DNA from 2 places in the Fusobacterium sp. DD2 genome. Region 1 is predicted to be linked to the other one. Evidence: riboswitches for the same ligand, from Rfam matches in the RefSeq annotation. Region 1 holds a riboswitch; the other holds the start of a gene.

What was found. Region 1 has a riboswitch for S-adenosylmethionine ahead of metK (methionine adenosyltransferase). Riboswitches for the same ligand answer to the same signal wherever they lie in the genome.
Region 2: it holds a riboswitch for S-adenosylmethionine, as region 1 does, so the genes downstream of both, IX290_RS09980 (methionine ABC transporter ATP-binding protein) here and metK (methionine adenosyltransferase) in region 1, are expected to answer to the same signal.

What each region holds. Positions count from the first base shown of each region.
Region 1 covers NZ_JADRHM010000002.1:14,098-25,442, forward strand. Annotated here, with positions in the region: gene IX290_RS00450 (YgiQ family radical SAM protein) at 1-1,151, shown strand, start outside; gene der (ribosome biogenesis GTPase Der) at 1,171-2,493, shown strand; gene asnA (aspartate--ammonia ligase) at 2,721-3,716, opposite strand; gene metK (methionine adenosyltransferase) at 4,100-5,263, opposite strand; SAM riboswitch class I at 5,369-5,459, opposite strand; gene citF (citrate lyase subunit alpha) at 5,531-7,072, opposite strand; gene IX290_RS00475 (aldolase/citrate lyase family protein) at 7,096-7,968, opposite strand; gene citD (citrate lyase acyl carrier protein) at 8,004-8,264, opposite strand; gene IX290_RS00485 (methylaspartate ammonia-lyase) at 8,349-9,596, opposite strand; gene IX290_RS00490 (methylaspartate mutase subunit E) at 9,771-11,228, opposite strand; gene glmL (methylaspartate mutase accessory protein GlmL) at 11,261-11,345, opposite strand, start outside.
Region 2 covers NZ_JADRHM010000073.1:8,102-12,099, reverse strand. Annotated here, with positions in the region: gene IX290_RS09990 (MetQ/NlpA family ABC transporter substrate-binding protein) at 76-858, opposite strand; gene IX290_RS09985 (methionine ABC transporter permease) at 905-1,552, opposite strand; gene IX290_RS09980 (methionine ABC transporter ATP-binding protein) at 1,542-2,552, opposite strand; SAM riboswitch class I at 2,630-2,716, opposite strand; gene yqeC (selenium cofactor biosynthesis protein YqeC) at 2,837-3,998, shown strand, end outside.

The DNA.
Region 1 (11,345 bases):
GAGGAATCTGTTATATAGGTAAGGAAGAAAAACATGGGTATTTAAGACTCCCATCATTTGAAGAGTGTAAAAGTGATAAATATAAATTTATACAGGCATTTAATACATTCTATCACAACTGTGATCCTATTACAGCAAAGGGATTGTATCAACAATGTGGAGATAGATTTTTAATTCAAAATCCTCCTACTGAAAATTATACAACTGAAGAGCTAGATGAGATATACTCTATGGATTTTGAGAGAGATGTTCATCCTTATTATAAGAAAATGGGTGAGGTAAGAGCACTGGATACAATACGTAACTCAGTAACAACTCACAGAGGATGTTATGGAGAGTGTAATTTCTGTGCAATTGCTATTCATCAGGGCAGAACAGTTATTTCAAGAAGTGAAGACTCTATAATTAAAGAGGTAAAGGAACTTGCTAGTGCTCCAAAGTTTAAAGGATACATTGCTGACGTAGGTGGTCCTACTGCCAATATGTACCAGATTGAATGTACAAAAAAATTAAAACTTGGTGCATGTCAGGATAGAAGATGTTTATACCCTGAAAAATGTCCTGCTCTTAAGATAAATCATCGTAAGCAGATTGATCTATTAAATAAACTGAAAAAAATAGATAAAATCAAAAAAATATTTATAGCTTCAGGTATAAGATATGATATGATTCTAAGTGATACTAAATGTGGACAGGCATATCTTGAAGAGATTGTTCGTGACCATGTATCTGGACAGATGAAAATAGCTCCAGAGCACACTGAAGATAAAGTATTAAATCTTATGGGTAAACAGGGAAAAGCTCCTTTAAAAGAATTTAAAGATAGATTTTATCAAATAAATAACAAATTAGGTATGAAGCAATTTTTAACTTACTATCTAATTGCAGCTCATCCTGGTTGTGATGAAAAAGATATGTTAGATCTTAAACGATTTGCTTCAAGAGAGCTAAAAGTAAGTCCTGAACAGGTTCAGGTATTTACACCTACACCTTCAACTTACTCAACACTTATGTATTACACAGAGATTGATCCATTTACTGGTAAAAAACTCTTTGTAGAGAAAGATAATAACAGAAAACAAAAACAAAAGGATATAGTTATCCCAAGAGAACAAAATCAAAATAGAAAAAGAAAATTTAAAAGAAAATAAAAAAATAGGAGGTTATATAATGAAACCTATTGTTGCAATAGTTGGAAGACCAAACGTTGGTAAATCAACTTTATTCAATAATCTTGTAGGAGATAAAATCGCAATTGTTGACGATGCTCCTGGAGTAACAAGAGATAGATTATATAGAGAAACTGAATGGAATGGAACTGAATTTGTAGTTGTTGATACAGGTGGACTTGAACCTAGAAACAACGAATTTATGATGACTAAAATAAAAGAACAGGCTGAAGTTGCTATGAATGAAGCAGATGTTATTTTATTTGTAGTAGATGGAAAATGTGGGGTAAATCCTCTTGATGAAGAGGTTGCATATATTCTTAGAAAGAAAAATAAACCAGTTATTTTATGTGTAAATAAAATTGATAACTACCTTGATCAGCAGGGAGATATCTATGAATTCTGGGCTTTAGGATTTGAACACCTGATTGGAATCTCAGGAGAACACAAAGTAAACCTTGGAGACATGCTTGATATGGTTACAGGTTTAATTGAAAAAATGGATTTCCCTGAAGAGGAAGAAGATGTATTAAAACTTGCTATTATTGGTAAACCAAATGCAGGAAAATCATCTCTAGTTAACAGACTTGCTGGAGAAGAAAGAACAATAGTAAGTGATATAGCTGGTACTACAAGAGATGCTATAGATACAATCATAGAGTATGATGATCAAAAATATATGATTATTGACACTGCAGGTATTAGAAGAAAATCTAAAGTTGAAGAGAGTCTTGAATACTACTCTGTATTGAGAGCTATCAAAACTATTAAAAGAGCAGATGTATGCCTTCTTATGCTAGATGGACAGGAAGGACTTACTGAGCAGGATAAAAGAATTGCAGGTATAGCTGCTGAAGAGTTAAAACCTATTATCATTGTAGTTAACAAATGGGACCTTGTAGATAAAAATACAAATACAATGGAAAAAATGAGAGAGAGCCTTTTAGCTGAACTTCCATTCTTAAACTATGCACCTGTAGAATTCGTTTCAGCTCTTACTGGTCAAAGAACTACAAGACTTTTAGAAATCTCTAGTCAGATATTTGATGAATACAATAAGAGAATTTCTACTGGTATCCTAAACAGCGTTTTAAAAGAGATAGTTATGATGAACAACCCACCTACAAGAAAAGGAAGAGTTGTAAAAATCAACTATGCTGTACAGGTATCAGTTGCCCCACCAAAATTTGTATTATTCTGTAATTACCCAGAATTGATTCACTTCTCATATGCTAGATATGTCGAGAATAAATTCAGAGAATCATTTGGTTTTGAAGGGTCTCCTATCTTAATTAGCTTTGAGAAAAAAAATAGCGAAGAATAATTTTTTTCTTTTCGCTGTAACAAAAAAGACATAAAAACATTGTATTATACATACATATAAATCTTTCCCCAAGATATTTTATATATTAGATAACGAACTAAAAGCAAACCGTCGGAACCCTACCGACGGTTTGTTACTATATGGTTCGTTTCCCAAATAACATTTTATAACTGAAAAAGCATCTGGAGATCCCCTAGATGCTTTTTTATTTTTCCATATTATATATCCTATAGGAATTTTGCTCCTATTTTTGCAAATTCTTCAACCATTTCTTCTGGCCAGCAAGATGCTTGAACTTCTCCAATATGAAGTTTTTCAAGGAAGAACATACAGATTCTTGATTGTCCAATTCCTCCTCCAACTGTATAAGGAAGTTCTTTAGCAAGTAGAGCTTTATGGAATTTTAATTCTTTTCTATCTTCTCTATTTGCAAGTTTTAATTGAAGGGCAAGAGTTTCTTCACTTACTCTTATTCCCATTGATGATAATTCAAAAGCTTGCTCAAGTATTGGGTTCCATACTAAAATATCTCCATTTAGTTCCCAGTCATCATAGTCAGGAGCTCTTCCATCATGTTTTTCTCCAGATTTTAAAGTCTTACCAATTTGAGATATAAATACTGCTTTATACTCTCTGCAGATTTCATTTTCTCTTTCTTTAGCTGTAAGTTCTGGATATCTATCTTCTAATTCCTGTGATGTAATAAAATATATATCCTCAGGTAATTTTTTAGAAAATACAGGATATTCTCTATTTACATACTCTTCTGTTTTTCTTAAAGCATCATAGATTCTCTTTACTATTTTTTGTAAAGTCTTAGTTGTTCTTTCAGCTTTGTCAATTACTAATTCCCAGTCCCATTGGTCAACATACATAGAGTGGATATTATCTAAATCCTCATCTCTTCTGATTGCGTTCATATCTGTATAAAGTCCAGTGTGTACAGGAAATTCATATCTTTTTAGAGCCATTCTTTTCCATTTAGCAAGTGAATGAACTATTTGATATTCTTCCTTTGCATCCCAGTGTGTATCAAACTTTACAGGTCTTTCCATACCGCTTAGATCATCGTTCAATCCAGAAGACTTTCTTACGTATAGTGGTGCAGAAACTCTTGTTAGGTTAAGTTCATAAGCTAGAGCTCTTTCAAAAAAGTCTTTTACTTTTTTAATAGCCACCTCTGTTTCGAAAAGATCTAGTTTGCAGTCATACTTTTTTTCCATTAATCTCACTCCTCTATAAATAAAATATTTTTATAAACCTTAGCTATTAATAAAAAAGCCATTCGGTTGCACCCGAATGGCTTTACTTACAATGTCGGGTACAAATCGTTTTAATCTCAAAAAGGATTTGTACCACAAGTAGAATACCTATACTACTTAAAGTCCAAATCTCGACATATTATTATTATTATTAAATTGTGCAGTTATTCCAAAAATAAGCGTTTTCATCTTCTGCCTCCAACTATTAATATCTACCAACTAGGATACACTTTTTTGAAAGAAATGTCAATGATTTTTTTGAAAAAATATTTTTATTTTATATTAATTGAAAAAGAAGTTCTAAAACTGTTTAACCAGAATTAAAACTTCTCTTTTATATCAAACTATTTATTCATCTCTTCTAAAACTTCTTTTAAAGCTTCTACTTTGTTACATTTTTCCCATGGAAGATCTAAATCTGTTCTTCCTATATGTCCAAATGCTGCAAGATCTTGATATTTAAAGTTTCCACTTCTTAATTCAAGAGCTTTTTCTATTCCTCTAGGACTTAAATCAAATACTTTTGCAACAGCTTTAGCTAAATCAATTTCACTAGCTCTTCCTGTTTTAAATGTATCTACTTTTATTGAAGTAGGTTCTACTACACCAATAGCATAAGATAATTGTACTTCACATTTATCTGCAAGGTCAGCAGCAACTATGTTTTTTGCTACCCATCTAGCAGCATATGCAGCAGATCTGTCTACTTTTGAAGGATCTTTTCCAGAAAAAGCTCCTCCACCATGTCTAAAGTATCCACCATATGTATCAACTATTATTTTTCTTCCTGTAAGGCCTGTATCACCATGTGGACCTCCGATTACGAATCTACCAGTAGGATTGATATGGTACTTGTTAACTTTGCTTGGATCAAGGTCATACGCCTCTAGAACAGGAACTATAACTTTCTCTATAACATCCTTTTTAATCTCTTCTTGAGTTACATCAGGATTATGTTGTACTGATAATACTATTGTATCAACGTGATCTATTCTTCCAAATTCATCATAAGCAAGTGTTACTTGAGATTTTGCATCTGGTCTAGCCCATAGAAGTTCATTACTTCTAGTAAGTCTTGTAAGTCTAACAATGATTTCTCTTGCTAATACAAGTGCAAGTGGCATAAGTTCTGGAGTTTCTCTTACAGCTCCACCAAACATTATTCCCTGGTCTCCTGCTCCACCTGTATCTACTCCCATAGCGATATCTGGTGATTGAGAATGAATTGCAGATAATACTCCACAGTTTGCATCAAATCCCATTCCTTCAGAATATCCTATTTCAGCAATTTTACTTCTTACAATATCTTGAACATCTATATAAGTTGAAGTAGTAATTTCTCCACCAACAATAACTTGTCCTGTAGTACAGAACACTTCACATGCTACTCTTGAGCTTGGGTCATCCTTAAGACATGCATCTAATACAGCATCTGATATTTGGTCTGCAACCTTATCAGGGTGTCCAGGTGATACAAATTCAGATGTAAAATAAGTTAAATTTTTCATTTTTTCCTCCTCTAATTTTTAAACAGCTCTAACCACAAAATCTCCAAAGGCATAAAAAAATCCCTTCATCCTCTGATAGATGAAGGGAATATATAACAATTTTATATTCCATCTATCAGGAGTTAGCACCACACTTCATAAAAAGCAGGTTGCTGAGATGTCACAGGGCCGGTCCCTCAATCTCTCTTGATGGTTAAATACGATTTTTAATATTTCATTTTACGTGTAGCATTATAACAGTAAAATGTAAAATTGTCAATTATTTTCTTATTTTTTTATTTGTCTTACAACGTCTACTACAGATCCATCTCTATATTGAACTACAGCAACAATTCTGTCTTCAAATTTGATTGGTTCTTCTTTTCCACACATAGACTCAGCTATTTCTTTTAATTCTTCAATAGTTTTTATTGGAAGATTTGAGTTTTTAAATCTTTCAATTAAGTCTTTTCTAAGTGGATTGATAGCTATACCTCTTTCAGTAACTAGAACGTCTACAGTTTCTCCTGGAGTAGTTACTGTTGTGATTCTGTCTTTAACAACAGAGATTCTTGCGTTAACTAATTGAGAAACGATGATACATAATTTAGCTCCTGCTGCAGTATCACTGTGTCCTCCTGATCCTCCCATGATTACTCCGTCAGATCCTGTTGTAACGTTAACGTTGAAGTTAGTATCCATTTCTGTAGCACCTAAGATAACAACGTCAAGTTTGTTTACTACTGAACCTTTGTTGTTAGCATTTGCATACATAGATGCAGACATTTTTAAGTGGTTAGCATTTTCTTTTGCTGATTTTATAGCGTTAAGGTCAAAACATTGTACGTCAAATAGAGCTTTGAATAATCCTTCTTTGAACATATCAACGATGTATCCAGTGATTCCTCCAGCTGCGAAACTTCCTACAATATTTTTCTCTTTCATTAATTTTTTAACTTCAGCTGCAACTGCAAGAGATATTCCTCCAGCTCCAGTTTGGAAACTCATTCCTTCTTTTAAGTATCCTGATTGTTCGATGAATTTAGCTGTTAAGTCAGCAACTTTTAATCCAATAGGGTTTTTAGTAATTTGAGTTGTACCAGAAACTATTCCTTTTGGATCTCCTATAGCATCTATAACTAATACATGGTCAATTAAAGTTTGGTTGATTTCAATAGTTGTATTAGGGAAAGGAACAAGATTATCTGTTATTGCTACAACAACCTTTGCATTTTCAACGTCTGAGTGTGCATATCCTAAAGATCCACAAGCTGATTTTCCATCTACTCCGTTGATGTTTCCATATTCGTCACATGTAGGTGCTGCAACAAAAGCTATATCAACTTCAACTTCTCCAGTTTCCATTATTCTAGCTCTTCCACCGTGTGTATGCATTACTGCTGGTTTTTGAAGTTTTCCCTCAGATATTGCTTGAGCAACTGGACCTGACATATATCCAGCATATATTTGAGTTACAATACCTTTTTCCATATATTCTACTACAGGTTTATGGCATGGGAAAATTGAACTTGCTACAAGAGTAATATCTTTGTATCCTCTCTTAACTATTTCAGCCATTACTAAGTTTAATACATAGTCTCCATTTCTTAAATGGTGATGAAATGAAATTGTCATTCCATCTTTTAATGGTAATTTATCCATTAAAGTTGCTAAATCTTTTTGTAATTTATTATCTTTGTGAGTTACAGTTTTAAAAGTGTAGTTCTTTTTCATAACTCCAGTTGTATTTGCAAGATACCCGTTATATTGAGTAACTTTTCCGTATCCTTCTATAAACTCAGGAACTTCTCTTCCTAGAACGTTTTTCATTTATAAACACCTCGCCTTAATAATTAATCAATAAGTCCCATTAATTTCGCCATATCTAATGTATGAATAGCTCTGTTGATAATAGGAAGGTCAACCATTTTTCCATCAAGTGAAAATACTCCAAGTCCTTGTTTAGCAGCGTCTTCTTTAGCAGCCATAACTCTTTGAGCGTGGTTGATTTCTGCTGCTGATGGAGCATATACACTGTGAATAGTATCGATTTGTCTTGGGTTTATACTTAATTTTCCTGTAAATCCAAGCATTTTAGCTTTTAAAGTGTCAGCTATTAATCCATCGTAGTCATTTGTATCTGTAAATGGAGTATCTATAGCATCAACTTTACATGCTTTACAAGCATTTATAATTTTAGTTCTTGCATATAGAAGTTCATCAGATGCTTTTGTTCTCTTAACTCCTAAATCCACAGCCAAGTCTTCTCCTCCTAATAAAACAGAGATAATTCTTGGGCTTGCTTTAATAGTTTCGTATACTTTTTCTACTCCGTAAGTAGTTTCTACTAATGGGTGAACTTTTATTGAGTTATGTTCAAATCCCATTTCTTCTTCTATTTTAGTTAATCTCTTATCTAATTCTGCTACGTCTTCTGGACAAGCTTTTGGAAGTAATATAGCATCTGGTTTAAGTCTTGCTATAACATCCACGTCTTTATCTGCATAAGGTGTAGATAAAGGATTTATTCTTACAACTACTTCTACTTCATCATAGCTCATAGTTTTTAATGCTTCGCTGATAAGTACTCTTGCAGCATCTTTTTCTGTAAGTGCAACAGCATCTTCTAAGTCAAATATAACAGCATCTGATCCGAAAACAGCAGCTGTTTGAAGCATCCCTGGGTTATTTCCAGGCATAAATAACATTGTTCTTCTTAATTTCACAATAAAACACCTCTCATAAAATGAATAATAGAATATTATAAACTTCTAGCTACAGCAGCTTCGATTCTAGCTCTAATAGTATAGTCAAGAGCTCCTTTGTCTTGAGCTTGTACCTGTACGCTATCAATACCAAGTTCTAAAAGTTTAGCTTTTATAACCTCTCTGATATGGTCACCAAACTGTTTTTCTACAGTACTTTCTAATTCTATTTCAATCCCATCTTCAGAAGGAGTAAGAATTAAGAATATATCATTTGATTCTAAAGTTCCACATTTTGCAGCTTTCTTTATAGTCATTTACTTCACCTCATCATAATTAAAGGAAAAAGGTAGTCATAAACTACCTTTCCCATAAGTTTATTATTAATTTTTAAAAGAAAACTATTTATTTTTTCTTCTATTTACTAAAGCTTCAACTCTTCCCATTTCGTTGAATACGATCATGAATCCTTCGTCAACACCCATTCCTGGTTTAGCTAGTACTTGAAGAGCTCCACATGCCATACCGATGTTAGTAGTAACTTCAGCAGATCTGTTAGTTTCGTTACAAGTTCCTCCACAGTAAGATCCGATTCCTACTTTGTTACAGTAAAGGATAGCGTCAGCGATGTTGTTAACTCCTCCTAAGTCTGGAGTTTTTATTTGTACAACGTGTCCAGCTTTTTTGTCTGCGAATAATTTGATGTCTTCTAAAGTATTACACCATTCGTCAGCAACTAATTCTGCTCCAATTCCTCTTCCGTCGATTTCTGCTCTTAAAGCTGCCATAGCTTCGATTTGTTTATCTCTATCTTCAACGTCCATAGGTCCTTCTATTCTTAATTTGAATGGTTTTGCAGCTTCAACTAAAGTAGCGATGTAATCAGCCATTTTTTTAGTATCGCAATCAAATGCTGCTCCGATTGTTCCATAAACGTCAATGTGGAAAATTGGGTTGTAATCTTCGTTAGTTCTTTTTGCTAAGATTCTGTCTCTTAACCATTTAACGTAGTCAAGTAAGATTTCTCCTTTTTCTCCTAATTTTTCTTTTACGTTGTTAATTAAAGCGTGAGGTAAAACGTCAGCACCTTTAATTATCATTTTGTCAGCATTTTCATATCTGTTGTCTCCAGATTGAGTGAATATAGGTCTTCTAGTAATTTCTAATCCTGTATTGTAATCTTTTTGGATAACTTCTGCCATAGTTACTTTTCTAGCTTTTGCAACTGCATCTAGTAAAGCTTGAGTTATTCCGTATCTGATAGCTGTATGCATTCTTTTTCCATCTATTTTCATAGAGTCGAATTCTTCAGCTAATGATTTAAAGTTGTCTAATTCTCTTCCTATTAATTTTGGAGCGATTTCTTTCTCGATAACTGGGATGAAATCTTTAGCTAGGAATAATGGGTCTCTTCCTCCTGCACCTGAGTATTGAACTGCTGCACAGTCTCCGAAAGCCACTTGACCATCTTCAAGAATTAATTGAACAGAGATTGATTCTCCTGCTTGTCTGATGTTTTCAAATCCTGGAGTTACAGTTTCTCCTAAATAGAACATACCATCATGTCCTGCTCCTGCTTTTATAGCTCTTTGGTCATCAAAATAGAATCCAGTTTTTCCTGCTGAACAAACTACATCTATAATTTTCATATATATTCCTCCTAAAGTATTTTTGTAAAGGTTGAGGGCGATGTGTATCATCCCCAACCTCTCTATATTATTATTAACCTAATTTTATAAAAAATGCAACAATTATATATAACTTGCTAATATATAATATATATCATTCATTAGATATATACTACATATTCTCTCAGATTATACTTATTTTCCTTCTGGTCTTCCAATTAATGTTCCTTTACCAACTGCGAATATATCGTCAACTGTCATTTGGAAATTAACAGGTCTTCCTTCGTATTTTCCTCTTTCTTCTAATTGAGCTTTATTGTAGTCAATTAATTCTTTTGTGAATGGAACGTTTCCAACTGATAGGTATCTTACTTTTCCTACGTTGTCTCTAGCTGGCATCATTTTACCTGCGTTGTAGATTGATGGAGCGAATGGAACGTCTAGTACACCTTGTTCGAATGCTTTAACGATTCCTACTGCCCAGTCTCCATTTCCTAATTCATAAACTTTATCTAAGATACATTTAGTTTCAGCTTTGATTATTCTGATATCTTCTTCTAATTCAGGTGAAGATGATAATTGTTGTCCTCTAAGTAGGTTTAATACCATCTTAGTTGCTCTGATTCCTGCAGCGTTAGCTTCTTTTGTAGGTACTCCAATTGCTTCGTGAGGAGTTTTTACGATAACTTTAGTTGCTCCAGATAATGCAGCAGCAGAAGCTCCATTTGAAATTACTCCAAATGCTTTTGCTTCATCTTCAGGGAATCCTCCCATCCATTGGTGGAATACAGTTGTTAATTCGATTCCTTTGTATCCTTGTTTGTCGAAGTATTCATTTGCTTGTTCTTCTAATGCTCTGATTGCAGCGATGTCTTGGATTAAGTTTCCACATTGTCCATATCCTAGAGTTATACTCTTAACACCTTGTTCTGCAGCTAGTAATCCTTCAAGAATTCCAACAGCATTTGACATTGAAGGTGGTACTAATGTTCCTGTTAATGGTCCGAATGGTTCTCTGTTTATTGATACTCCATGTTCTTCATACCATCCAACTAGTCTGTCAACATATTGCCAGTCGATTATTGTTTTTTCTATTGAAACGTTTTTAGCGTAAGGAACGTTATAAGAAATTCCTCCACCTTCGTTTGAAGTGAATCCAGCAGCCATCATGATTTCAGATAGTAATCTAGCATCTGGAGTTCCGTGTCTTAATTGTAAAGGTAGGTTAGTAGCTTCAACAACTTCTCTACATCCTTTAACTCCGTGGTTAACACCTGGGAATCCATTAAGAAGTGATCTTCCAGCTTTTTTAGATTCTTCTATACCTCTTTCACAGTTTTCATATTTATTTTGTCTAGTGTATGAGTCGATTGTACTTGGTAGTAAATCTGCTCCACCTTCTTTATCTAGGAAGTTTAGTAATTCTATATGTTGTTCAATTAGTGCAACCCCTGCTCTAGGTTGTGCTAATGTTATTCCTCTGTTTTTTGCGTCCATTAATTTTTTAGCAAAGCTTTTTGATGCAGGAAGTGATTTGTGATATTTTACAGCTTCTTCTAAGTCAACTTCTGCCCCTGTAGGCCATCCTTTTAAAACTTCTTCTCTCATTTGGAAGAACTCTTCTTCAGTCCATTTTCTAAATTTAAGTTTCATTTATTAAATAATCCTCCTTGATTTTTTCATTACTAATTTTCTGCTTTAGCTTCTACTAAGTATTTTTTCATTACTCTTATTGCCACTTCAGGATAATCCTGAGCTAATAATCCCATA
Region 2 (3,998 bases), on a different contig from region 1:
ATATATAAAAAAACTACACCCTCCATCTTAGTTGTCTAAGATTTTGGGTGCAGTACAAAACAGCCTCTTTTTTTTCTAGAATGCAGGAACAACTCCTCCATTGTATTTTTCAATTATAAATTTTCTTACTTTTTCACTTTTTAAAGCATTTATAAGTTTTACAATATCCTCACTATTTTCTTCTCCAGCTCTTACAGCTATTACATTTGCATAAGGTGACTCTTCTCCTTCAAGAGCAAGTGCATCTTTTACAGGTGAAAATCCAGCTTCTATTGCATAGTTTCCATTTACCACTGCTGCAGCTACATCTGGAAGAACTCTTGGTAATTGTGGTGCTTCAATTGGTTTAAATTTTAATTTTTTAGGATTTTTTACAATATCAAACTCAGTAACATAAAGATTAGTTGGGTCATTTAATGTTATAATTCCCTTATTATGAAGTAAAATAAGTGCTCTTCCTCCATTTGATGGGTCACTTGGTATTGCAACTACACTTTTTTCTGGGATATCCTCAAGTTTTGTATATTTTTTAGAGAAAACTCCAAGTGGTTCAACATGAATCTTACCTGCACTTGCAAGTTTTAGTCCTCTTTCCTGTGCAAATTTTTCAAGATATGGAATATGTTGGAAATAGTTTGCATCTATCTCTTTATCAGCCAGTGCAAGGTTTGGTGTAACATAGTCTGTAAAATCAACTATTTTTAAATCTACTCCCTCTTTTTTCAAATCATCCTTTACAATTCCTAAAATCTCTGCATGAGGTACAGGACTTGCTCCAACTCTTAACTCTCCTCCAAAAGATACTGCTCCAAGTGTTAAAAATGCTCCTAATAGTAATGCTTTTACTCTGTTTGTCATGATTATCCTCTCCCTTTTTAATTTTTTTATATAGTTAATATCATTGCTATCTGTTCTTTTTGCTTCTTGCTACTAAATAATTTCCAAGTGTCTGTATAACCTGTACTACAATAATAATTACAATTACTGAATACACCATTATATCTGTCTTAAATCTCTGATATCCAAATCTTATTGCCAGATCTCCTAATCCACCTGCTCCTATTGTTCCAGCCATTGCTGAAAATCCAATTAGTGAGATTACAGTTACTGTAAGTCCGTGGATAATATGTGGCATTGTTTCTGGTATCATCACTTTGAACACTATTGTAAAATTATCTGCTCCCATACTTGAACTTGCCTCTATAAGCCCTTTATCAACCTCATTTAAAGCTCCCTCTACCATTCTTGCTACAAAAGGTGCTGCTGATATTGAAAGTGGCACTATTGCCGCTGTACTACCTATTGTTGTTCCAACTATAAGTCTTGAAAGTGGAAATACCAGAATCATCAAAATGATAAATGGAAAAGACCTTAAGGTGTTTATTACAAACTCAAGAATTTTATTCAGTTTAGGTCTTTCTAAGATTCCTCCCTCTTTTGTAATAACCAGCAATATCCCTACTGGAAATCCAATTAAGAAAGAAAAAAGCGTTGAAAAAAATACCATGTATAAAGTTTCAAGTGTAGATTCCCATATCATACTAAATACCATTGTAAATCACCTCTGTAATAACTCCTGCCTCTTCTTTAAACCATTCCACAGCCTGTTTTTGCTTGTCCATATCTCCTGAAATCTCTACAAATAGATGTCCAACTTTCATAGTGGAAAGATTATCTATAGAACCTCCAATAATACTGAAATCTATATCAAAAGTTCTAGCTGCTTTTGAAATAATAGGGTCATTGGCAATATCTCCTAAAAATTTAAGTCTGATTATGCTTTTATCCTTGTGTTTCATAAGCTTTACCTTATTTTCACAAGTACCTGGAAGATATGAGATAAGTTCTTTTGTTATCTCACTTTTAGGCTCTGCAAATATATGGTGAACTCCTCCCATCTCTACTACTTTCCCGTCAGACATCACTGCCACTTTATTACAGATATCTCTAATAACCTCCATCTGATGGGTTATCATTATCACTGTAAGGCCAAATTTTTTCTGAATGTTCTTAATAAGGTCCAAGATAGATTTAGTTGTTTTAGGGTCAAGAGCTGAAGTAGCTTCATCTGAAAGTAAAATATCAGGATTATTTGCAAGGGCTCTAGCTATTGCTACCCTTTGTTTCTGACCTCCTGAAAGCTGAGATGGGTAAAAATCTATTTTCTCCTCAAGTTCTACAACTTTTAAAAGTTCCTTAACTCTGCTCCCAATATCTTTTTTCTTCCAACCTGCAATCTCAAGTGAAAATGCTACATTTTCTCCAACAGTTCTTGAAGATAAAAGATTAAAATGCTGAAATATCATTCCCATCTTTTTTCTTCTCTCTAAAAGTTCACTCTTTCCCAATGATGTAATCTCTACACCATCTATTACAATCTCCCCACTTGTAGGTTCTTCAAGCCTATTTATCAGCCTTATAAGTGAAGATTTTCCTGCTCCACTAAGACCAATAATCCCAAAAATATCACCTTTTTCAATTGTAAGGGATACATCCTTCACTGCATGATATCCATTAGGATATACCTTGTTTACTTTTCTTATCTGTATCATCTTATGCCTCCCCAAAATTTTTGTATAAAAAAATCTCTATTACCAGATGTAATAGAGATAATCAACAGAATTATTCACGTCCATCTGTCTGGAATTAGCACCACACCACTTGGCAGGTTGCTGAAACGTCTCAGGGCCAGTCCCTCAGTTTCTCTGGATGGTATTTTTTTGTTAGGGTTATAATAACTCATTTCAATTCATTTGTCAATGTTTTTTATTATTTTCTTTTATAGACTATTTTATCCTTATAGTATAGAATATAAAAAAGCAGGGGAGGGATATCTATGTATGAGATTTTCCATATAAAAAAAGGAGACATAATAACTTTGACTGGAGCTGGAGGTAAAACCTCTCTCATGATGGCTCTGGCAACTGAATTAGCTCAAATTGGAAAGGTACTTATTACAACTACTACCAAAATATATAAACCTTTAAATACACAGTTTCAAAAGCTCATTTTAAAAGATTCCACTTTTGTAGGACAGGGGAAAAATATCTTCGTTTTAGGAGATTCAATAGAAGATAATAAGCTCACTGGAGTTTCCTATCAGGAGATATATAACATCAAAAATCAGTATGATTTTATTTTAATTGAGGGAGATGGAGCTAAAGAAAAAATTTTTAAAGAGTGGAATGAAAATGAGCCATGTATCCCACCAATTTCAAATAAAATAATTGGTGTAATCAATATGGAAATTTTAGATAGAGGACTTTCTAAAGAAAATATTCATAGATTTGAACTATTTTCTCAAAATTATCCAACTTATTTATCACACAAAGTATCACAAAATTTTTTAACTGAATATATAAAAAAAGCTAAATTTTTTAAAAACTCCACTGCTAATGATAGATATCTTTTCTTTAATGGAATTGATGGTGAAAACAGTATTGAGAGATTTTCCCTAGCTATTTCTACCTGCAATGAACTGAAAAAAATCAATTACCCGGCTGAATTTGTACTTGGAAGTATAATTGAAAATAAGATATATCAATATGTCCCAGTATCTGCTATTGTTATGGCTTCAGGATTTTCAAGAAGAATGGGGCAGGATAAATTAAAGCTTAAATACAATGGTGTTTCTCTTTTGGAAAATGTATTGGATAAACTTAATTTCGCCAACTTTTTTGAAATACTGGTATGTGGAAGGGACAGCTGGACTGAAAATATTTGTAAAAAATATAATTGTAAGTATCTTCACAACACCAAAGCAAATTTAGGACAGAGTGAAAGTATTAAATTAGGAGTTCAAAACTCTTCAGGAAAAGGTTTTGTATTTTTTACTGGTGACCAGGTCTTTTTGACACCAGATACTATTTCAAAACTCTATTATAACTTTGAAAAATATGGATATATAACTGTTCCAACAAGTAATGGAGATAGATATTCACCTGTATTCTTTCCATATAGTAAAAAAGAAGAGCTTCTTGCTCTTCAAGGTGACCATG